DNA from 2 places in the Planococcus alpniumensis genome. Region 1 is predicted to be linked to the other one. Evidence: riboswitches for the same ligand, from Rfam matches in the RefSeq annotation. Region 1 holds a riboswitch; the other holds the start of a gene.
What was found. Region 1 has a riboswitch for S-adenosylmethionine ahead of G3255_RS03220 (bifunctional homocysteine S-methyltransferase/methylenetetrahydrofolate reductase). Riboswitches for the same ligand answer to the same signal wherever they lie in the genome.
Positions count from the first base shown of each region.

Region 1 (12,331 bases):
AAGTTTTTGTCGGTTGTCTCGAACAATAATTCTTCCGCCATCTTCACTTCTTCTTTCGGAATCGACGCAAAGCGCTCGAGCTTCTCGGTGTTAACGATCGCGTAATCAAGCCCGGCTTGCGTGCAATGGTATAGATAAACGGCGTTCAATACTTCGCGGCCGACCGGCGGCAAGCCAAACGAGACGTTCGATACACCAAGAATCGTCAAGGCGCGAGGCAGCTTTTCCTTGATGAGGCGGATGCCTTCAACCGTTTCAACCGCCGAACCGATGTATTGCTCGTCGCCTGTTCCGACCGGGAACACGAGCGGGTCGAAAATGATGTCTTCCGGGGCGAGTCCCCATTTTTCCGTCAGCAATTCGTACGAACGTTCCGCAATTTCAAGTTTCCGTTCGCGCGTCACCGCCATGCCGATTTCGTCGATTGTGCCGACGACGACCGAAGCGCCGTATTTTTTGACGAGCGGCATGACTGCATCGAAACGTTCCTCTCCGTCTTCCAAATTGATGGAGTTGATGATTGCTTTGCCTTGCGAGAATTTCAGCGAAGCTTCGATGACGTCTTCGTCCGTAGAGTCGATAACGAGCGGCACTTTCACTTTTTTGACGACTTCCTGCATGAATGCCGCCATGTCTTCAAGTTCGTCGCGGTCCGGGTTCGCCAGGCAAATATCGATGACGTGCGCCCCGTTCTTCACTTGGGCACGTGCGATTTCCGCCGCTTCCTCGAACTTCCCTTCGATAATGAGCCGCTTGAATTTGCGCGAACCGATGACGTTGGTGCGTTCACCGACAAATAGCGGACGCATCGACTCGTCGTATTCGAGCACTTCGATGCCGGACACCGCATGGCCATGGCTCGTTTCATTGCGCTCGCGCGGAGCCAGCCCATCGACCGCTTCACGCACCGCTGCGATATGCGCAGGCGTCGTGCCGCAACAGCCGCCGACGACATTGAGCCAGCCTTTTTCAGCAAAGCCACGCAGTTTTTTCGATAAGGATTCCGGCGTTTCGTGGTAATGCCCTTCCTCATCCGGCAGCCCGGCGTTCGGGTAGCAGCTGACGTAGCCTGTCGACAGTTCAGACAGCGAACGCAAATGATCGGTCATGAATTCCGGCCCTGTCGCACAGTTCAAACCGACCGAAAGCGGCTTGATATGTTCGATCGATACGTAAAATGCTTCAATCGTCTGTCCCGCAAGCGTCGTCCCCATCGGTTCGATTGTCCCTGAAATCATCACCGGCAATTCCACTCCGGTTTCTTCAAAGGCATCGCGTATTGCGATCGTCGCCGCTTTGACATTGAGCATATCCTGGCTCGTCTCCAAAAGCAGCAGGTCCGCGCCGCCTTCAATCAAAGCTTTTGCTTGTACCTGGAAATCGGCCTTTAATTCGTCGAATGTGATGCCGCCTGTTACTGACAAAGTTTTCGTCGTCGGGCCTAGTGCGCCCGCAACGAAGCGCGGCCAGTCCGGCGTCGAATATTTTGCTTGGCTGATCTTGGCGATTTCGACCGCTTTTTTATTGATCTCCGCTGCGCGATGGCCGAGCCCATATTCATCGAGGACGACTGGCGTGCCGCCGAATGTGTTCGTGCAGATGATGTCGGCACCCGCTTCCAAATAAGCGTCGTGCACCCCTTCAAGCACATCGGGGCGTACGATATTCAAGTATTCATTGCAGCCGTCGTACTCCTCGCCGCCGAAATCTTCCGCAGACAAGTCTGCATTTTGGATCATCGTCCCCATTGCGCCGTCGATGATGAGGATGCGTTTTTCCAGCTGCTGTTCAATTAAATGTTTAGGCATAGGCACGATCGCTCGCTTTCTTTAAATCTAGTTGTCGGATGTGGCGGATCAATTCCACCGTCATGTCGTAGCGCACAAATGGCGTAATCAAATAAATGCCGTTGAACAGTTCCGCTGCGGTGTCGATCAGTTCTTTCGCGATCTGGATGCCTTCCGCGGTCGCTTTGTCCTTGTCTTCGCCGCAAGCCCGCATGCGGTCGAGCGCTTCTTCGGACAATTTGATGCCCGGTACTTCGTTATGCAGGAAGTCGGCGCTTCGTATGCTCGTCAGCGGCATGACCCCGAGGAAAATCGGCGTGTCCAAATGCTTCGTCGCCTCGTGGATTTCGATGATTTTCTCTTTTGTATAGACCGGCTGTGAAATGAAATAATCCGCCCCGGCTTCGATTTTCTTCTCGAGCCTTGCTACAGCTCGTTCCACCACGCGGACGTTCGGGTTGAACGCGGCGGCGACAGAGAAATTCGCTTTTTTCCGCAACGGTTTTCCCGAGAATGAAATGCCTTCGTTGAGCTTTTTGATGAGCTGGATCAATTCCATGCTCGATACATCATAGACGCTTGTGGCGCCCGGGAAATCGCCGACTTTTGTCGGATCCCCCGTGACGGCAAGTATGTCGTGGATGCCGAGTGCGTCCAGCCCCATAATATGCGATTGCAGGCCGATCAAGTTGCGGTCACGGCACGTGATGTGCGCGAGAGGTCTGACATCCTGCTTATGCTTGAGGATCGACCCCATCGCCATATTGCTGATGCGCGGCGAGGCGAGTGAATTATCAGCCATCGTGATAGCGTCGATGCCTTCTGCGTCCAATGCTTTTGAACCTTCGAGAAATTTCTCGATATCCAAATGGCGCGGCGTATCAAGTTCGACGATGATGGTCCGTTCGGTTTTCGCTTTTTCATGCAAGGGCTTGTCTTTCAAGGCTTCCGCTTCACGGATGATGATCGGTTTTTTCTCTTCAACTTTCTTTTCGGTGATCGGCTGCAGATGGCCGATGCGTTTTTTCACCGCTTCGATATGCTTTGGCGTCGTACCGCAACAACCGCCGATGAGGCGCACGCCTTCTTCGCGCAAAAGCAATGCCGCACGGCCGAAATAATCGGCTTCCGATTCATAGACGATTCGCCCGTCTTCGATATCCAATAGCGAAGCGTTCGGGTAAGCCGACAAAAAGGCTTTTTCCGGCAGTTCGACGCCTTCGAATGCCTGGATCGTATGGTGCGGGCCGAGACGACAATTGACGCCGACGATTTCCGCACCGAGCGCATCCAATCGTTTCAACCCTTCGTTCAAGCTCATGCCGTTTTGCAAAATGCCGGGTTCGTGCATCGACAATTGCGCTATGAGCGGCGCATCGGTCAGTTTTTTTAAATGAGTCACGGTCGCCGCGAGTTCCTCAAAATCATAATAGGTCTCGAGCAATAAGCCGTCCGGGTCGCCCGACAATAAATGCTGGGCCTGCTGGTCGACCATGGCGACGATTTCATCAAGCGTCGCATCGCTTTTGCGGATGCCACGGATGCCGCCGATCGTGCCGACGACAAACTGCCCCCCGTCTTTTGCGGCTTTATTGGCGATGGCAATCGCTGCTTTATTGATCGCTTCGGTCTGTTCTTCTAGCCCGTAGCGCGCCAGTTTATGGGCATTCGCACCGTAAGTATTCGTTTGGATAATGTCCGCCCCGGCTGCGATATAATCGCGGTGGATTTTCTCGATCACTTCCGGGCGCTGGATGTTCAATTCCTCGTTGCAGTATTCGATGCCGTAGGAGTACAACAGCGTTCCCATGGCGCCGTCCGCCGTCAGCATCCGTTTTTTCAGTTCATCTAATAACATGATTCGTCCTCCTCTGTCTGATTTTGCCGTGCAGCTGCGGACGCATCGATATGAAACAAAAAAAGCCTTCCATGAAAAAGAAGGCTTTACGATATCGGACTCGTTCCTTTTCATCTGCCAGGCGTGTGCCTGCTGGAATTAGCACCTGACCGCAAGCGGCTGGTTGCTGAAGCGTCATCGGGCCAGTCCCTCGACTTCTCTAGATAAGAATTCACTATGCAGTTTTCAGTATTCCCACATGATACCCCCTGCGGTGATTTGGGTCAAGGTGATTTATCAAAAAACAAAGAACTTTCTGTTACATTTCTGATCTCTACCAGGCATCCGGGACGCGCGGGTTGAATTTGGCGGCTTCGACGGTGAATTTATACCAAGTGAAGGCTTGGCCGTCGATCATCCAGGTGATGTCGATTCGCCTCGGGATTTCGATGCCGTCAACTGTTTGCCATTCATGCACTTCTGCGATGCACGGCAAGCGCTTGGCATCTTCGCCGACCTCTTTATAGCGCATCGCACGCGCCCGCTTCATGCGCCCTGTTTCATCAAATTCGAATGTCACATTGGCGGTCGACCCGTTATAGGTCATTTCCGCTTCCACGGAATGTTCGTTACTATTCAAAAAGCGCACATATGGGCTGAACACCAGCCCAGGCAGCCAGGCCATCTCCATTAAAAAGCGCTGCAAAGCCGATTCATCGAGCTTGCCGTCGGGCATTGTCCGGTTGATCGGCACGAGCCCCGCAAAGCGAATGCGCATGCCCGCGCGGCCGTCCCGAAAACTGTCGGACCCTGTGACGAACAAACCATCCACTTTCATGCGCGCTTTCCAATAAAACGACGGCGGTTCGACAAAACTGTATTGCTCGGCGGTCGATTCGGTCCATTCTTCCTGGTCGGGTTTGGTTTTCATCCAGCCCACTTGCTTTACATAAACGCCCATCACTTGTTCGCGGCCGATTGCGCCGCTTGCTTCCAGCCATTTAGCGATTGGTTTTGGGAGATTGCCCGTTCTCGCTTTCTCCACTTCCCCGGCGTGACGGACTTCCGGCCACGTCGGCTTAACGAGCCGCGTCATGTCTTTGTATTTTCGGTAAGCTCCGAATACCACAAGTGATGTCAATGCTAAAACCGGCCATCTGCGTTTCATGCCACATACCCCTCTCCGATTTTGCTGCGCTATTATCCGTAAACTATTTCCATTGTAGTTTCTTTCGACACGGCAGCTGTTTTCCCTGCCTAGTGAAACAATAGAAAACGCCTCCGGAAGTTGGCCTTCCGGAAGCGTTCGGTATTCGTCAGCTCGCTTCTTCAAGAGCCGGTTCAAGATATTTTTCAACGCCGGTCCCATAGTCTTCGAGTACAGCATCGTCAACTGGTCTCTGGGACTCGCCATTCCAAGGATGGCTTTTCATTAAAATAGGAAACTGAACATTAATCCAATGTAAGTCGCTGCGACAAACCCGAGACCGAAAATTAACGATAACCATTCGGGCAGTTGTTTGCGATATCCCAGCCATTGCAAGCCCAGGAAAATCAAGCCGATCGCCATCATCAAAAATCCGTCGATATTCGGCGTCCATACCGCATGCACCGGCAGATACTGCGGCCCTGCGAACCATTCGACAAATGGCGCGCTGCCTTCTAGCCGGAACGTTTCGTTGATATTATGCGGCGGGGCGAGCTTGCTCATAAAGGCGGTAATCAATAACACCAATAGCAAGAGCCAACTCTCCACCTTGAGCCAGGAGCGGTTCGGCGCATCACTTCTCGACAAGGCGGCATTGATGAACGCGGCGAACAGGAGCGGAACGATGCTCAAATGTTTCAGCAGCAATAGCTGTCCATAAGGCAAGATCCACGAGCTCGCATAATCTTCCGGCGCCACGAAAAACAGCATAAGCCAAATTCCGCTGCCGATCAAAATGACCATCATGGCCACCGCAAACGGCGTGAACCATTTAAGAAACGCACGCCAATCGCGCCCGTTTTTCATAAACCAGGCGATGTGGATCAAGACGCCGGCCCATAATACAAGCGCCAGGAAATGAAGCGCGTGCGCCGTAAATCCTTGCCAATCTGCAATCGATGCCGCATGGCTTGCATATGCCACATTGAGCACGCTGAGTACGAGCCAAAACGCACGCAGCACCGCCGATCCATCTCGCCATACCACGACCAACCAAGCCACGGCCATCAAGACGCCGAATACATAGCTTTGGCCGGTGCGAAATTCCGTCGTGACATCCGTCAAAGCTTGAAGCAGCCCAAAGCTATCCCCCAGCAATAAAACGAGCTGGATGACAGGAGGCGCAAGCAAGAACGGGATCGACGCAAGCGCAAGCATTAGCCATTTTTTCGGGACTTCAACAAGCGGCTTTTTTTCTGGATGAATGAACCGCAAGACGACGTCCCCTGCGAGAAAGGCCAGCACCACGTAAAGGAAAAAATCCGATGACGCGATCAGCCAATTCATCGTTTTCTACGCATTAAGACAACGGCAGCAATCAACAGGATAATGGCGATGCCCGCAATGATCAAAGTCATGCTAGATCCCGCGTCTTCCGAAGGGGCTTCAGGTTCCCCGCTTGACGCTTGCTCCACATCCGAAGCTTCAGTTTGTTCCGATTCTGTTGCTTCATCTTCAGCTTCCTGTTCGTCCGCCGCTTCTTCAGCTTGTTCTTCCTGCGCAGCTTCTTCAGCCTGCTCTTCTTGAGCCGCTTCTTCCTCGCCTGCCTGCAACTCAAAAGCCAGTGAACCTTGGATCGGATGGCCATCTTGGCTCAATACATCATATTCCACGACATAAGAACCGTCCTCCAGTTCCTGAGCCGGTGTGCCGATCAATTGATCTTCCATCACGGCCACTTCGCTGAAATCGACAGCGGTCCCATCCATCGTCATCGACATGTCACTGCCTTGTTCGATGCCGGCACTAAAATCGAGCACCACTTGTTCCAATGGCTCAGCGATTACCGAACCCTCAGCCGGAGTAGATGACTCCAACACGGAATGGGCGTGCGCTGTCATCGGCAACACCAATAATGCACTTAATAAAATCAAGGTCTTCTTCATAGGTATGATTCCTTCTTTCTTTTGAATGAACTGAATTATTGCATCCACTCTTTTCAGCCTATTTCATTTGAACCGAAGACACAAGAACGAGGCGCTTGGATTTATGAAATTTTCCTGAAAGTTGAACGCATCAAAAAAGCCCCGAATGATTTCGGGGCTTTTCCATCGGCTCATTACAATCTACGGACCGCTAAAGCAGCCAATTGAATGTTCTAGAACTTTCTTTGCTCTCGAGCCACTATGATCATTCAGCTACCTAAAAACCTTGCCTCACGAATTACTCTGGAGGCAAGGTTTTTATAAAATGATTTTATTTAATCCGCAGTTCTGAATCTTTATCAAAGAAATGCACTTTGTTCATATCGAATGCCATATTGATGGTTTCTCCAGCTTTTACACTGAAACGGGAATCGACGCGGGCGACGAAATCCTGGTTATCGACAGATGAGTACAACATGATTTCCGCCCCCATCAATTCCGCTACTTCAATAGCAGCACGGATTTTCGTATCCGGTGAATGTTCGAGGAAAATCGGTTCGTCATGGATATCTTCCGGACGGATGCCAAGAATCACTTCCTTACCATCATAGTCGTTGTCACGCAGTGCTTTCAGTTTACTGTCAGGTACTCGCACGCTAACTTCGCCCATTACAAATTGATTGCCTTCAAGGCGTCCGGACAGAAAGTTCATTGCAGGCGACCCGATGAAGCCTCCTACAAAGATATTATCGGGCTCATCGTAAACTTCTTTAGGCGAACCAACTTGCTGGATGAATCCGTCTTTCATGACGACGAGGCGTGTTGCCATCGTCATTGCTTCTGTCTGATCATGTGTTACATACACTGTTGTCGTCTGCAGGCGCCGATGGAGTTTCTGGATTTCCGTGCGCATTTGGACGCGCAGTTTGGCATCCAGGTTGGATAAAGGTTCATCCATGAGGAAAACTTCTGCATCGCGGACAATTGCACGACCCAAGGCAACACGCTGGCGCTGGCCGCCAGATAAAGCTTTTGGTTTGCGCATCAAATAATCTTGCAAGCCCAGAATGTTTGCTGCATTTTCTACACGCGTCTTGATATCGGCTTTTTTCATTTTGCTCAATTTCAAGCTGAACGCCATATTATCGTAGACATTCATATGTGGGTAAAGGGCATAGTTTTGGAAAACCATCGCGATGCCGCGGTCTTTCGGGGATATATCGTTGACCCGCTTATCGCCGATATAGAGATCGCCTTCCGTAATGTCTTCAAGCCCTGCGATCATCCGCAATGTTGTCGATTTCCCGCAACCTGATGGGCCAACCAATACGAGAAATTCCTTATCGCGGATTTCCAAGTTAAAATCTTGTACCGAGACGACACCTTTATCGTATTCTTTTTTAACGTTCTTTAAGGTTAAACTGCTCATTTCATGTACCCTCCTATGCTAATTTTTTTGAACTTCATACTGCATCTTCCGGCACGACCAACTCTTTTCCACTTTCCACTACTAGCGCTTCGCCGTTGTGGGTGATCTCGAGACTTTCCCCTTCAACGAGCGTGTAGATCGTCGCTTCACGTGTTTTTTGGACTTTCAGCACCCTCGCCTGATAGCGCAGATGAAACTTGAAGGCATTCCATTCCGCCGGAAGCACCGGAGACAGCGACAGTCCGCTTTCCTTCAACCGGAGCCCTGCAAATCCATAGACAATGCCGAGCCAAGTGCCGCCCATATTCGCCATATGCAGCCCATCCTTGGTGTTTTTATGGGTGTTTTCCAAATCCAATAACGCGGTTTCGTTAAAATAGCTATACGCCTTTTCCGAATAGCCGAGCTTGGATGCCATGATGCTGTGAACACAAGAGGATAACGAAGAATCGTGTGTGGTGATTTCTTCATAATAATCATAGGAATTTTTAATCGTGTCAAGATTCTGCTCGTCTTCCAGTAAAAAATGAGCCAGTACTGTATCTGCTTGCTTCAATACTTGATGGCGGTACAAAGTCAAAGGATGGTAATGAAGCAATAACGGAAACTTCTCACGAGGCGTTTTCTTGATATCCCATCTTGCCTTTTGCAGGAAGCTATCATCCTGAGCATTGATTCCCAGAGTTTCATCGTACGGCAAGTACATGTTTTCGCCAGCACTCTTCCATGCTTCCACTTCGTTTTCGGTCAGCTCCAGGCGGCTTGCCAACTGCCTTAAGTGATCCTCATCTTGCTGTTCCAACATACGGTAGATCTTTACTGCCCATAGCAAATTATGCTTGGCCATTACGTTCGTGTAATAATTATTATTCACGATGCAAGTGTACTCATCCGGCCCCGTCACATCATCAATGCGGAACTGGCCGTTCTGCATATGCCCAGTATCTGCCCATAAACGCGCCGTTTCAAATAACACTTCTGCCATATAGTTTTTCATGAAGGCTTCATCTTTTGTCGCCAAGTAAAATTGAATATAGCTATAAGCTATGTCAGCGCTGATATGGTATTGTGCGGTACCTGCCGGGAAGAAGGCGGAGCTTTCCGAACCGGTAATCGTGCGCCAAGGAAACAAGGCCCCTTTTTCGTGGCCCAGTTCTTTCGCGCGTTCTTTCGCGTGGCCCAATATCGAATAACGGTGTAACAACAGGTTTTTCGCAATTACCGGGTTGGTCATCAAAAATACCGGAAACATGTAAATTTCCGTGTCCCAGAAATAATGCCCTTCGTAGCCTTCACCCGATAAGCCTTTTGCAGCGATATTGCTTGCCGGATCCTTGCCGACAGACTGGAGGAGATGGTATAGATTGAATCGGATTCCTTCTTGTACGCGTTGGTCGCCTTCAATTTCGATATCCGAGACTGCCCAGTAATTGTCTAGATAAGCTTTTTGGCCTTCGAGCAATTCGTCGAAGTTTTTGTCTTGTACTTGGTGGAGCAGCACTTTTCCTTCATCGATCAAATCTTGCCCATGCCGCAAAGTATCGGTAAAAATATTGAATTTGGTAAAGTGCACAGCACCGACACCTTGACATACATAGGTTTCTTCAACAACAGAATCGGTCAGCTGGCTGCTGTACTCGCAGCTTTCTGCTTGTACAGTGGCTGACGAGACGCATGCCGCTTCGAGGCCAGTTACATACGTTTTGGCTTTGACAATCGATGCCGCGGCATCTTGCCTTGCCTCTGTCACATGCAGTCGCTTAGCATGGCCTGATGCCACCCGGGGATCTTCTTTATCGACATAGTTGCTGACATCTCCATTGACAGTAGAGACGATCTTCACCCGCTCTACCGGAGTAATAGGTTCAATTTGAATATCCAGCACGAACAATTCTTTCGTCACAAACGAAACCATTCGCCTGAAGTGGATTTTAACTTCTTTTCCTTTAGGTGATATCCAATGGACGTTTCGTTCCGCGAATCCTGCGTCCATATGTAAATTGCGTTCGAACGCCAGCAGTTCTCCATCAAACAAGGAAAAGCGTTCATCATCCACATAAATATCGACTGACTGGGCATCGATGACGTTCAATAGCTTTTGCTGAGTTTCCGGGAACCCGTATAACTTTTCGCCGTAGCTGATTTCCGTTTCATCATGAAAAGCATTGATGTAGGTTCCGCGAATTGATTTGAATCCGTCCGTATAGCCTTCTTCAAAATTCCCTCTGACCCCCAAATAGCCGTTCCCTAGGGACAGCAGGCTTTCGTTGGTGAGTAAATTATCGTTATCCAGCTCATATTTCGTTAGTTTCCAGCTCATATGGCCTCTCCTCCCCCTTTTTCTCGGTCTCTTTAGATTTTACGCCAATCTTGAAAGCATTGAATCATGTTTTCGAACATCAAATCTTTTGTATCGTCTACCCGATAATGGGCATGGCCCAAATGAGATTGATCGCCGACAGCAACCGAGAACATGCCTGCGCTATTGATCGCATCGACTCCTGCCGCTGCGTCTTCCACGCCAATGCAATTTTCATATGCAACCCCTAACGCGTCCGCAGCATTGGTGAAAGTTTCGGGATCCGGTTTGCCTTTTTGAACTTGTGCGGCGTCCACGATGTAATCGAAATAATCACTGAGTTCCAGCATGTCTAGAATATGCGGTGCATTTTTACTGGCAGACCCGAGCGCAATTTTGACACCTGCTTGTTTGTTGTCATCCAATAAGGTTTTAATGCCGGGGAGGATATGGCCTGGGCTGATTTCTTCGATAAGCTCCAGATAGTAGCCGTTCTTGCGTGCCGCGAGTTCGAGTTTCTTTTCCATAGATAGCGCAGTTTTAGAGCCGCCCAACGCGAGTATAAGTTCGAGCGAATCCATGCGGCTGATTCCTTTGAGGCGCTCATTGAAACGCCGGTCAAACGTGATATCCAGTTCTTCGGCGAGTTGCTTCCACGCCAGAAAATGAAATTCTGCCGTATCGGTAATGACGCCATCGAGATCATAAATGATAAGTTCTGCGGAGTGTGCCATGAGAGTTAAGTCCTTTCTGTTTAGCAATCAATTGCCTGCTAAATTTTTCACGCTCTTCCGTTCGATTAATTGGTGCTTCACCCAGACATGCTGCTGTTTATTCTTGTGTTCTTTAATGTCTTGCAGCAATTGGGCGGCAGTCCTGCCGATTTCTACAAAGTCCTGGCGAATTGTCGTCAGCTCAGGGTGCGTGTAACTGCTGATTACCAAATCGTCAAAGCCGGTCACCGAGACGTCCTGGGGTATTTGCAAGCCGGCTTCTTTGATGGCTTTCATTACGCCGATTGCCATCAAATCACTGAAGCATAGAAATGCTGTTGGCCGATGCCGCTGCAGATATGCGGCGGCAAGCTCATATGCCTTATCTTCCGAAAAACCCCCGTCCACTATATCGACATCGCCAAGACACATGCCATATTCAGACAGTGCTTGCTCAACTCCCCGCATACGTTCTTCATTGACATAGGTCTCGGCCGTGCCGGTAATAAGACAGATATCGCGATGGTTTTTCTCCAGTATATATTTAGTGATTTTTTCACTGGCTGCCGCATTGTCGATCGATACCGTCCCAATAAGTGCGTTCGATGTATCGTTCATGATATCCAGGACGACACACGGCAAGCTAGTATCAATCAATTCCTTATAATACTGGTCATCGGTCCGGATCCCTTGCAAAATTGCCCCACCGATATTTCGCTCGCGGCAATACTGGACATAGCTCTGCATTTTTTGCTGCTGGGAGTCAATAAGGTAGATAGATAACTCAAAATGGCTTTCCGAAATCGCCTGGTAAACGCCCTTGAAAATATCGAAGGCGTTATTGTCTTTTTCGTTGTCATTGAGCACTCCCGAAGAAATCAACCCAAACGTCATCTGCTTTTTTGAAGACAGATTTTTGGCATTGATGTTCGGTGAATAATTCAGTTCCTGGGCTACCGCCAGTACGCGTTGGCGCGTTTCTTCTTTGACGTCCTTGTAATTATTGAATGATTTGGAAACGACACTGACCGATACATTCGCTTTTTTCGCCACGTCTTTGATCGTCGTCATGCCTGTATTCACTTCCTTACGTATTGAAAGATGGTAAATCGTGCTTCATGATGCCGTGTCCTGCGACGCCTTTTCCAAAATTTTCAATGTCGCCTTGTGGAATGCGGCAAACGACATGAACGC
Region 1 covers NZ_JAAMTH010000001.1:594,541-606,871, reverse strand. The annotation lists gene metH (methionine synthase) at 1-1,808, opposite strand, end outside; gene G3255_RS03220 (bifunctional homocysteine S-methyltransferase/methylenetetrahydrofolate reductase) at 1,801-3,648, opposite strand; SAM riboswitch class I at 3,753-3,855, opposite strand; gene G3255_RS03215 (DUF6920 family protein) at 3,959-4,792, opposite strand; gene G3255_RS03210 (CopD family protein) at 5,057-6,118, opposite strand; gene G3255_RS03205 (copper resistance CopC family protein) at 6,115-6,717, opposite strand; gene G3255_RS03200 (ABC transporter ATP-binding protein) at 7,028-8,125, opposite strand; gene G3255_RS03195 (glycoside hydrolase family 65 protein) at 8,160-10,445, opposite strand; gene pgmB (beta-phosphoglucomutase) at 10,478-11,158, opposite strand; gene G3255_RS03185 (LacI family DNA-binding transcriptional regulator) at 11,186-12,208, opposite strand; gene G3255_RS03180 (YesL family protein) at 12,254-12,331, opposite strand, start outside.

Region 2 (12,331 bases), 630 kb from region 1:
GCTCGGGTACTGCATAGCCAGGAAGAGTCCTGCGCGTGCGCGCTCGTCGACTTCCATCGCCAATACGTCTTCTCCGTCCAATTCGATCGTGCCTTGTGTTACTTCATATTTAGGATGCCCCATGATTGCTGACGCCAAGGTAGATTTCCCTGTACCGTTCGGCCCCATGATGGCATGGATTTCGCTCGTGTTAATTGTGATGTTTACACCTTTTAAAATCTGTTTTCCTTCGATTTCAACGTGTAGATCTTTAATGACCAAAGTTGACATGTAAATACCTCCATAATGTTATTGAAGAATGCCTCGCACTCTTAATTAGTATCATTCTAATCTTAACTTATATCGACTTCAGTAGCAAATGTTAAAATCGGCCGCAAGCCTCCGCCAAAAACCATTTTGAAATCCGGATTTCCTGCTGTCAGGCAGCTATTTCCAGAGAGCTTTGCCTATTTCCTGCATTTTCAATAAAGTTAGGCTAAATGAGAATTCATTTCAATAAACTGCGTTCAAGCCACTGGATTCCCTGTGCTTCGACATAGAAAAACCGGGCAGAGATGTTCACTCTGTCCGGCAGCTTCATTTGAATGTTTGAATGTATGTGGATCGTGTATCTATTGCTATTCGCGGTGCGCTTGGCGTTCGATTTGTGCCGCAACCGACTGGCCTTGGCGATAATCTTGCTCACGGCGCTGTTCAACTTCAAGGATTTTTTGCGGGTCATTTTGGTATTCGTTCAGTCCGTACCCGTGTACGTCTCTGAATGCCTGTTCTATTTTTTCCGTCTTTTCAATACCTTGAGAATCGATAATAAACCATTCCTTTCGAGTTATCTTATTTTACTTTTACAAGTATACCCGACCGTTCGAAAGTTAAACAAGAGTAATAATCTAATTTATCTGAAAATAGACCTATCGTCATAGTTAATGGGAATATATAGAAAAAGCTGCCCGTTATATGGGCAGCTTTCACAAATTATTGGCTTACTTCGTTGTAGAGGTTAGACGCAACCAAGCCGTTTTCTTCTAATATTTCATTGAAAGCAGCGTCAGCTTCGGCAAATTTATCGGCAGCTGCTTGAAAATCAGGTGCTTCTGTTCCAAGTTCTTCGATTTTCATCTCATAAGATTCAGTAATTGAAGCCAATGCCCCATCGATTTCTTCCTGGTAATCATTTAGTGATTCCGGCACTTCCATCGATTCTACCGCTTGCTTCGCTTGTTCAGCAGACGTTGCAGCAGCTTCTTTCAACTCTGAAAGTTCTGCGCCGCTTGGCAGCGTCTCTTCAGCTTGAGCGATTTCAAAATCATTCAATGGTGCATCTTCTTTGTTTATTTCTTTAGAAACGGAAAGATAAAATTGCATCAATTGGCTCTTAACGCTTTCTTTTCCAGATTCCATAGTGGCAGATCCAGAATCCGTTTCAGTTGTGTCAGTAGATTGTTCGTTTCCGCATGCTGCAAGCATCAAAGCAGCAGATAGGCTAAGAATTGTCATCTTTTTCATGTTCGTGCCTCCTGAATTTCATATCCAGCATATGATAGCATAGCCAGATTTATCCGTATAGAGAGCATTAAAAAGCCGGAATTCATTGAATTCCGGCACAATTCATACTTTTTGGGATGGAGTGAAACGGTCGACGATATTTGCGAGCGCGCCGTCTCCCGTCACATTGGCTGCAGTCCCAAAACTGTCCTGAGCCATGTACAACGCGATCATCAAAGCGACCATCGTCTCGTCGAAGCCGAGCATCACTTCCAGCAAACCGATGGCTGCCATGACAGCGCCGCCCGGAACGCCGGGAGCTGCGATCATCGTCACTCCAAGCATGAGGATGAATGGAAAGAAGTTGCCGAATGATGGCGCATCCCCTGTCAATAAAATTACGCCGATCGCACAAGTGACGAGCGTAATGGTACTGCCTGACAAATGAATCGTTGCAAACAACGGGACCGTGAAGTCCGCCACACGTTCTTTCACGCCTGTTTTACGTGCTTGGCGTAAAGTGACCGGGATGGTAGCTGCTGAAGACTGTGTCCCGAGCGCCGTGAAGTAAGCCGGCAGCATCGTCCGGATCAAAGCGAACGGATTGCTCTTTCTCAGTATCCCCGCAGTGGTGTACTGGCCCGTAAGCATGACCCAGTGCAAAACGATGATCAGGATGAAAACTACCGCAAAGAGAGAAAGGATTTCAAACACTGCACCGCCGTATGCCATATTCGCAAAAATACCGAAGATGTGAAAAGGCAATAGTGGGATTATGATGTATGAAATAACTTTTTCGATGATCTCTTGGAATTCCTCAAAAAACGATGCCATTGTCTTGCTTCCTGTAGAAGCCATGCCGATTCCGAGCAGAAATGCCAAGATCAAGGCGCTCATGACCCCGAACAATTGAGGAATCTCCAAAGCAATGAAACTGGAAGCGAGAGCATTTTCGGGATCATCCAAATTGCTCAATGAACCGCCTTCCATCAAATTCGGCAAAAGGGAAGAAGCCACGATAAATGCCAGGACGCCTGCCACAATGGTCGATAAATACGCAACTGCAGTCGCAAGCCCCAATAATTTCCCTGAACCTTTTCCAAGCTTTGCAATGCCTGGTGCAATAAAACCGAGAATAATCAATGGCACGATAAAATTCAAGAACCCGCCGAAAATTCCTGTGAACGTAGCAAATACACGGACGAGTTCCTCTGGCGCCACAGAGCCGATGAGTACGCCAAGCACAATGGCCAGCACAATCCGCGGCAGCAAACCGAATTGAAATTTCATGTTCTTGTCCTCCCTGTGTAAACAGTTGTTTATTTGTTATTATGTGAAATTACCATAGTTTTCGAAAAGCTAATAGCTTTTTTCTAAATCACGTAATATTTTTATTATTCTGGAAAAATGACCTAAAAACTTTCACGCTTAGTTTTAGTCTACTTACCACGGCATTTCACCTGAACCAGGGCATTTTATGCGCACGAAAAAACCAGCCCATTCTAAAGAGAATAGGCTGGCTAAAAGGTTTATTGTTCGACTGGAACGATTGACCCGTTCCATTCTTCCAAGATGAAGTCTTGGATTTCTTGCGACGTCAATACGTCAACCAAGGCTTGAATGTCTTCGTTATTTTCGTCTCCCGCTTGAACAGCAATGACATTGGCGTACGGAGAATCTGAGCTTTCAAGAGCGATGGCATCTTCCATCGGGCTCAATCCAGCATCAATTGCATAGTTCGAGTTGATCAATACCGCATCGCCTTCACCCGCTTCATACATTTGCACAAGCAAAGCTGCTTCGTACTCTGTATCAAACTGCAGGTTTTTCTCATTTTCTACGATATCGCTAGTTTCGGCCGTCGTCTTGTCGATGCCTTCTTCCAACGTGATCAAACCTTCCGCTTCGAGCATAGCCAGGATGCGGCCATGGTCAGCGACTGAATTACTCATGAGGATTGTCGCATCTTGCGGCAAATCTTCAAGAGACGAGTAGTCTTGAGAATAAACGCCGATCGGCTCGATGTGAATGCCGCCAGCACTTACAAAGTCATAGCCATGATCAGCAATTTGCGATTCCAGGTAAGGCGTATGTTGGAAATAGTTTGCATCCAAATCGCCTGATTCCAAGTCTTGGTTTGGCAAGATGTAATCTTGGTATGTCTGAATATCCAACTCGATGCCCTGTTCCTCCAAAATCGGTTTAGCCTGTTCAAGGATTTCAGCATGCGGAACGTTCGAAGCCCCAACTGTCAATGTGCTCGTTTCTCCTTCTGATGCGCCGCTGTTGTTTTCTTCCTCTGCCCCGCAAGCGGATAATGCCAATACTGCTGCAAATGAACCAAATACTAATTTTTTCATTACAAATTTCCCCTTTTCTTCTATTAAATGTAGTTTTTATTTTTTTGGACTAAAAAGCCCTATTTTCTCCAGTAATTCCATGACGGTGCGAAATTTAACGCTTGTCTGCTTTTCTAGTTAAGTAATCACCGATAAATTGGACAATGAATACAATGACCAGAATCGCAATCGTCGCCATCAAGGTGACGTCTTCTCGGCTTCTTTGGAAACCGTCCAGGAAGGCAAGGGTCCCTAGCCCTCCTGCGCCGATAATGCCAGCCATTGCGGTGTAGCCCACCAATGCGATAGCTGTCACCGTAATCCCAGAAATCAATGCCGGCTTGGATTCAGGAAGCAATACTTTGCGAATGATCGTCCAAGTCGTCGCTCCCATCGACCGGGCAGCTTCGATGACGCCTTTGTCGATTTCCTTTAACGCAATAAGCACCATGCGGGCATAGAAAGGAGCTGCCCCGATGATCAATGCCGGAAGCGCAGCGTTCGGTCCGCGAATGCTGCCGATCAAAAATTTCGTAAACGGAATCAGCAAAATAATTAAAATAATGAAGGGAATCGAACGGAAAATATTAACGAAAGCACCCGTCAGCCAGTTGACGATTTTGTTTGCCCATAACTGGTTCGGTGCGGTAAGGAATAAGACGATCCCCAGGACCAAACCAATAACAAATGTGAAAAACGTGGACATGGCCGTCATATAAATGGTTTCGAGTGTTGCTTCCCACATATCCGCCCAATCTACGTTCGGGAATAAGGTCTCAAGCATTGCCCATCACCTCCGTCTGTACATCATGTGCACCGAGGAAAGCTAAAGCTTTGTTTATTTCATCTGCAGTGCCCTTCAGTTGAAGGATGAGCGTTCCATAAGCACCCCGTTGGGTATGGGAGATGTTGCCGTGGACAATATTGACTTCCACTTTATATTCCCGGATCAGCTGAGTCAGGATCGGCTGCTCTGCCTGGTCCCCGACGAATATCAACTTGACCAATTGCCCTTCCGGATATTGCTCGCGCAGATGGCGGACGGTCTCTGCTGAATCTTCCGTCTCGGTTACTTGGGCAACAAAGCGCTTCGTGATCGTTTCCTTCGGATGCTGGAAGACATGCAGCACTTCGCCAAGTTCAACGACGCGTCCGCCTTCCATCACTGCCACGCGATGGCAGATCTTGCGGATGACGTGCATTTCGTGCGTGATCAAAACAATCGTCAAGCCGAGGCGCTTGTTAATGTCGACCAATAATTCCAAAATCGCATCGGTCGTTTGCGGATCAAGAGCCGATGTCGCTTCATCGCACAAAAGCACTTCCGGGTCATTCGCCAGCGCACGGGCAATGCCGACGCGCTGCTTCTGACCGCCGGAAAGCTGGGCTGGATATGCGCTTTCGCGTCCTTCGAGGCCAACCAGTTCGATCAGCTCTGCAGAACGCTTGCGCCGCTCCTCTTTCCCGACTCCTGCAATCTCAAGCGGGAATTCAATGTTCTCGCGGACGGTCCGCGACCACAGCAAATTGAAATGCTGGAAAATCATGCTGACCTTTTGGCGGGCTTTGCGGAGTTTCGGCCCCGAAATCGCCGTGATGTTCTGGCCGTTGATTTCAACGGAGCCTTCGCTCGGTTTTTCCAAACCATTTAGCAGGCGGATCAAGGTACTTTTCCCCGCTCCGCTATAGCCGATAATGCCAAAAATTTCACCGACCGGCACCGTTAAGTCGACATGGTCGACAGCCGTCAAGCGCGCTTTGCCAGTATCAAAAACTTTTGTCAATCCTTTTAACTCAATCATGATTGGGCACTCTCCTAAATCTTTTGCTAATAAAAAAGCCTTCCTGCTCAGATAAGCAGAAAGGCACATGTGTAAACACAATAAACCGTTCTCTCATCTTTCAAAGTTTTCACTTTGAGTGACTTGGCACCATTTCATTTTCATGACGGTTGCCGGGCTTCATCGGGCACTTCCCTCCACCTCTCTTTATAAGAGCTACGCTATTAAGTTAATTTCAGAAATTAAATTTATCATGGCTGGCTGTATTCGTCAACCGTTTTCAATTTCTCGTACAAATACGGCACCGACTGGAAAGCATAAACCTTGTCTGTCACTTTGCCATTCTGTGAAATCAACAGGCACGGCACACTTTCCACTTCATAAAGCTCCGCCACTTCCTGTACATAATTCAAATTGGCTTTGCCCATTGGAAGGTCTGGCAAAAGCTCTTCCACCACGCCGAGCATCTTGCTGGCCACTTGGCACGTGCCGCACATCGGCGTATACAGATAATAAGCTGAAACAGGCTGTGTGTTTTTTTCCTTCAGCCATTCTTTATGTGTCCATTCATTCATGCTAGTCATTCCCTGCTACTGGATTTAAGACCCGTACATCTGCTGCGATGAGCACATCGATCAGCTTCCGCAGCGGCGTCGTCGCCACCTCTTTATAACTTCGGTCGACATGGAAATGGCGGGCTTCCGGAAACTCACGCTTGATGAGCTTGCGCAATTTATCGCCTGAAGCGTCCGCATCGACCAGGATGATGATATCCTGCCCTTCAAAAGGCAGCAGCATTTCCTCGAGTCTTGTAGCACTCACTGTACCATTTGTGCAAAGAATCGTCACGGGTTCTGCAATCAATGGCGCTATCCGGGTTTTGTCGCTGATCCCTTCAACCACTATCACTTTCTCCATACGTATCCCCCCAGAAAACCTTATATGAAAAAAAGCGCCATAAAGAGGCGCTTTCAGAACTTACTCGTTTGTCATTTCTTTATATTCGTCAGCTGACATCAATGCATTGACCTCATCTTCGGAAGGGGCTTCCACAACGACCATCCACGCTTTTTCATAAGGTGATTCGTTGACGAATTCCGGGCTGTCTTCAAGCTCAGAATTGACTTCGACGATTTTCCCGCTGATTGGCGCATACAATTCCGATACTGTTTTAACGGATTCGACGCTGCCGAATGGCTCGTCTTTTTTCAGCTCGTCGCCGACTTGCGGAAGCTCGACAAATACGATGTCTCCAAGTTCATCTTGCGCGAAATGAGTAATGCCGATACGTGCTTTGCCGTCTTCGACTTTGACCCATTCGTGTTCTTTTGAATAGCGAAGCTCTTGTGGTGTGCTCATCCAAACCCCTCCAAATATGTAATTGACTCAATTTTAGTTTGCCACAACCAAGGATGAAAAACAAGATGACAAACTTGTCAGCTCCATGTATTTCCGTAAGCCTCTTCCTTGAAGCCAAGTGTCGCCTGAGAGCCGTCCCATGCAAGCGGGCGTTTGATGAGCATGCCGTCTGATGCTAGCAATTTGTATTGCTCATCTGCTGACATTTCCGGCAGCTTTTCCTTCAGTTCGAGTTCACGGTATTTTTTGCCGCTCGTATTGAAAAACTTCTTCAGCTCGATGCCGCTCGTTTGGTGGATCTCTTTCAGCTGTGCCGCGGAAGGCGGATTTTGCGAGATATCGATATAGTCGAACTCCGCATCATTTGCCTCAAGCCATTTCTTGCCTTTTTGGCAGGTCGAGCATTTCGGGTAAGCGTAATACTGGATCATCAAATCTCCTCCTGTCTTGTAAATCAAGCATATCAAAATGCCCCGGAGCAGTCGACTGGAAGGGAGTTAGTGAAAATTGAATTGAAAATGTGACTTTCTTGTATGAAAAATCGGATGTCCATTTCGACGGACGCTTTCGGGCCCACAGGATGTGGGTCATGCAGCTGGCGCGACAGGACGTCGCGGTGCCAGCTGCCAGGACACGGCTTCAGCCGCTTCCTTCGCTGCGCTCAGTCCAGGGTCTTCAGCTCGTGCTATTTCCGCAGGAGTCGCCGTCTCCATTCCCATCCGGTATTGTGTATTGAACGAAGGAAAAACCTTAAATGCTAATTAAATCTCACCGTTTCTGTTGCTCTCAGAAGAAACACTTTATACAAAAATTATATAACTCCTCTTCGTGCATGTCTTAAACAAAAAAAGGAAAAGGTTTTTCCTTCCCATTCTCAGAGTGTTGAAGAAGTTTAATAAGTCGGTATAAATTAAAATCGGACCATCTTTTCGACATTCAAAATCAAAGACCTATTTAAGTATTTGGAAAATTGTTCGCTCGTAACCCCTTCTGCTCACTAATGTTGCGCATTACTTTCGCAAAGATAATGTCTCCCGTAGGCCGACCTTATCTTTCCAGTGGAGCAGCGTAAGCGACGAGACAACCGAGCCCCCGCAAGGAATGAATGAGCGAAGCTTAGCTGAGAACATTCATTTGCGACGCATCTGCCAGGTAGATGTTAGAGCAAACGGGTTTTCTGCGATGCTCGAACGCAGTGAGAGTTGAGCACAAAGGTTTCGTAGATACTGAGGAGGCTTAGGAGGCTTGGGTGCGAGCCCACGAAAAGCGAGCGATAAGCTTCGGAAAATACGACTTCACAATTATATCGACAACCTTAAAAAAACAGGAAGGGTTTCCCCTTCCTGTTTTGTGCAATCTATTAGACGACGTATTTTTCTACACTGATCAATTTTTCGGATGCTTCGCGTTTTTTCGCGATCAAGTTGTACGGTGTTGAACGCGTCAACTTGCGAAGTGCAGACAACATCATGCGCTGGTTATCGCCATCGATTGCTGCGATCAAGGTTTCTTTCGCGTCTTTCTCGATTTCTTCTAAAGCTTCCTGGCAGAAGATCTGCGTATAAAGAAGTTTCTGCTTCGCCTTTTCTTCGCCGCTTGCTGCGATTGCTTTTTCAGTGCGCAAGACAACCGATTCCATTGCGAAGACATTGCTGACGATATCCGCGATGTTCACGAGCACTTCCTGCTCTGCTTCCAGTTTCTTGCCGTAAGTCTGTGCAGCAAGGCCTGCAGCGAGGATGGCGATTTTCTTGGCGTTTTTCACCAATGCTTTTTCCTGTGCCAACGCTTCCGTGCCGACTTCTTCAGGCATCATCATCAACAATTCTTCCTGCAAAGCTTGCGCATGTTGCAATAGCGGCAATTCGCCTTTCATCGCTTTGCGTAGCAATGTTCCCGGCACGAGCAGGCGGTTGATTTCATTTGTTCCTTCGAAGATTCGGTTGATGCGGGAATCGCGGTAGATGCGCTCGATTTCATATTCCTGCATAAAGCCGTAGCCGCCATGAAGCTGTACGCCTTCATCGACGATATAATCCAAAGTTTCCGTTCCGAAGAATTTATTCAATGAACATTCGATGGCAAATTCCGCGATAGAATCCGCGACCAGTTTGCCGTCTGCCTGCTGCTCATCCGTGAAGCCGCTCATGCGATCTTCGAACAAGCCGACTGTACGGTACACGGAACTTTCCACGGCATACAATTTAGAGGCCATTGTCGCCAATTTCTCTTTTGTCAGGTTGAAAGAAGAGATCGGCGTCTTGAATTGCTGGCGCTGGTTCGTGTAAGGAATCGTCAATTCCATTGCGCGCTTGGATGCGCCGATTGTGCCGACGCCCAGTTTATAGCGCCCGATGTTCAAAATATTGAAGGCGATGATGTGTCCGCGCCCTGCTTCGCCGAGAAGATTTTCCACTGGTACTTCCGCATCTTCCAAGATCAATGTACGTGTAGAAGACGATTTGATGCCCATTTTCTTTTCTTCCGGGCCAACCGATACGCCCCCGAAGTCGCGCTCGACGATAAATGCTGAGAATTGTTCGCCGTCGATTTTTGCATAGACCACGAAGACATCCGCAAATCCTGCGTTTGTGATCCATTGCTTTTCGCCGTTCAAGACGTAATGCGTACCCGCTTCGTTCAGTTTCGCGACTGTTTTCGCACCCAAAGCATCTGATCCGGAGCTCGGCTCAGTCAAGGCGTAAGCTGCGATTTTCTCGCCCGTTGCAAGAACCGGCAAGTATTTCTTTTTCTGTTCCTCGTTACCGAATAAGACGATCGGCAAAGAACCGATGCCGACGTGTGCGCCGTGTGTGATGGAGAAACCGCCCGCTTTGGACATCTTCTCAGCAATCAAGGCAGAGGCGATTTTGTCGAGCCCGAGCCCGTCGTATTGTTCTGGAACGTCTGCGCCGAGAAGGCCAAGTTCGCCTGCTTTTTTCAAGAGCTTAACGGAATGCTCAAATTCATGGTTCTCCAACTTTTCGACCAAAGGCATAACTTCTGTGTTGACGTAATCCTCTGTCGTTTTGGCGATCATTTTATGCTCTTCTGTGAAATCTTCCGGCGTGAACACACGCGATAGGTCTGCATCTTCGATCAAAAAGCTTCCGCCTTTGATCAATGTTTTTTCTTGTTCCATTTTCTATTCCTCCCAATTTATCGTTTATCTTGAATCCCCTGTTAACCGTATCCCCTAAAGTTCTCTTTACAACATTTCGAAGACGCCGGCTGCGCCCATTCCGCCGCCGATGCACATTGTGACGACACCGAATTGTTTGTTTTGGCGCTTCAATTCACTAAGCATGCGCAAAGTCAAAATCGAACCTGTTGCACCGAGCGGATGGCCGAGTGCGATGGCGCCGCCGTTCAAATTGATCTTATCCATATCCAAGCCAAGCTCGCGGATGACGCCGAGCGACTGTGAAGCGAAGGCTTCGTTCAGTTCCCAGACGTCGATATCGTCTTTCGTCAAGCCGGCCAGTTTCAAGGCTTTAGGAATCGCAACGACCGGGCCGATGCCCATGACTTCCGGCGGCACGCCGCCTGTTGCGAATGAACGGAATTTCGCGATTGGCTTAAGGCCAAGCGCTTCCGCTTTTTCACGGTCCATGACAAGCACAGAACCTGCGCCGTCAGAAGTCTGCGAAGAATTACCCGCTGTCACCGTGCCGCGCGCTGAGAATGCTGAGCGCAATTTATTGAGCGTCTGGATGGATGTGCCGTGGCGCACCCCTTCATCCATTTCGAACATGAACGATTTTTCTTGGTATTTATTCTGGCTATCGACATAGCGCTGGATCACTTCAACTGGCACGATTTCATCGACAAAATGTCCTTTTTCGATAGCCCTAGCTGCATTTTCATGAGACCGGACCGCAAATGCATCCTGGTCTTCCCGGCTGACACCGTATTGTGTCGCCACTTGTTCTGCCGTATGGCCCATGCTCATGTAATATTGCGGGGCGGTTTCGGCGATTTTGGCGTTCGGCCGCAGCACATTGCCCATCATCGGCACCATGCTCATCGATTCGACGCCGCCGGCAACGATCGCTTCGGCGTGGCCGACCATGATTCGTTCAGCGGCATAAGCGATCGACTGCAAGCCTGACGAACAAAAACGGTTGACGGTAACGGCCGGCGTCGTATCCGGAAGCCCTGCGAGCGCCCCGATATTGCGGGCGATGTTCATGCCTTGTTCTGCTTCTGGCATGGCACAGCCCATAATCAAATCATCAATGGGGCCGTCATATCCAGCCCGTTTCAATGTTTCCCGTACGACAAGTGCCCCGAAATCATCTGGGCGCACCGAGGCGAGAGAACCTTTTTTTGCTTTACCGACCGGTGTTCTGGCTCCGGCCACAATTACTGCTTCGCGCATATCATTTCCTCCTCTATCTAATCGGCGATCAATTGCGTAATGGTTTCCCTTTGACAAGCATATGCTGCATGCGCTGCTGTGACTTCGGTTCAGCAACGAGGCTCAGGAATGCTTCACGTTCCAAATCGAGCAAATACTGCTCATCGACTTTCGTGCCGTATGGCAGTTTGCCGCCTGATAATACATACGCCAGTTTCTTGGCGATTTTCATATCGTGTTCGCTGATATAGCCGGATAATAACATGCCTTCAGCCCCAAGCAGCATCGCGGCATAGCCCGCTTCCCCTGCGACTGGCACTTTTTCTCTTCTTGGCGCCTGGTAGCCATTATCATGGAGCGACAATGCCAATTGCTTCGCATCATAAATCAAATGGTCGCTATTGACGCTGATGCCGTCGACGAAGTTCAGGAAATTGTTTTCACGTGCTTCGTCTGCTGAGGTCGACACTTTCGCAGTCGCGATCGATTCGAACACGCCCGCTGCTACATTGACATAGTCAGCCGTGACATGATTCGGCAAGCCTTTTAATTGCTTCATATAAAGTTCCTTGTTTCCGCCGCCGCCTGGAATGAGCCCGACGCCTGCTTCCACTAAGCCCATATAAGTTTCCATGGATGCCTGCACGCGTGCTGCTGGCAAGATGACTTCTGCCCCGCCGCCGAGTGTCATGCCGAATGGTGCCGCAACAACCGGTTTCGAGCTATATTTCAATTTCAGCATGGCGTTCTGGAAGGTGCGGATCGTCAAATCCAGTTCAAAGATATTGTCGTCTTGAGCTTCCATCAAAATCATGCCGAGGTTGGCGCCAACACAGAAGTTTTTGCCTTGGTTGCCAATAACGAGCCCTTTATAATTTTTCTCGACTTCATCGACCGAGAAATTGATCATCTGCATGATATCGAGGCCGATCGCATTCGACCGCGAATGGAATTCGAGCAATGCGATGCCGTCCCCAAGATCGATCAAGCTTGCGCCGGAATTCGATTTG
Region 2 covers NZ_JAAMTH010000001.1:1,221,444-1,233,774, reverse strand. The annotation lists gene sufC (Fe-S cluster assembly ATPase SufC) at 1-270, opposite strand, end outside; gene G3255_RS06245 (hypothetical protein) at 488-721, opposite strand; gene G3255_RS20460 (YuzK family famiily protein) at 618-830, opposite strand; gene G3255_RS06240 (hypothetical protein) at 973-1,503, opposite strand; gene G3255_RS06235 (dicarboxylate/amino acid:cation symporter) at 1,606-2,772, opposite strand; gene G3255_RS06230 (MetQ/NlpA family ABC transporter substrate-binding protein) at 3,012-3,842, opposite strand; gene G3255_RS06225 (methionine ABC transporter permease) at 3,937-4,605, opposite strand; gene G3255_RS06220 (methionine ABC transporter ATP-binding protein) at 4,598-5,623, opposite strand; SAM riboswitch class I at 5,714-5,818, opposite strand; gene G3255_RS06215 (thioredoxin family protein) at 5,854-6,177, opposite strand; gene G3255_RS06210 (ribonuclease M5) at 6,179-6,520, opposite strand; gene gcvH (glycine cleavage system protein GcvH) at 6,581-6,961, opposite strand; gene G3255_RS06200 (arsenate reductase family protein) at 7,039-7,395, opposite strand; gene G3255_RS06195 (hypothetical protein) at 7,551-7,697, shown strand; gene G3255_RS06190 (acyl-CoA dehydrogenase FadE) at 8,322-10,103, opposite strand; gene G3255_RS06185 (acetyl-CoA C-acetyltransferase) at 10,170-11,342, opposite strand; gene G3255_RS06180 (3-hydroxyacyl-CoA dehydrogenase/enoyl-CoA hydratase family protein) at 11,371-12,331, opposite strand, start outside.
Region 2: another riboswitch for S-adenosylmethionine. It lies ahead of G3255_RS06220 (methionine ABC transporter ATP-binding protein); the one in region 1 lies ahead of G3255_RS03220 (bifunctional homocysteine S-methyltransferase/methylenetetrahydrofolate reductase).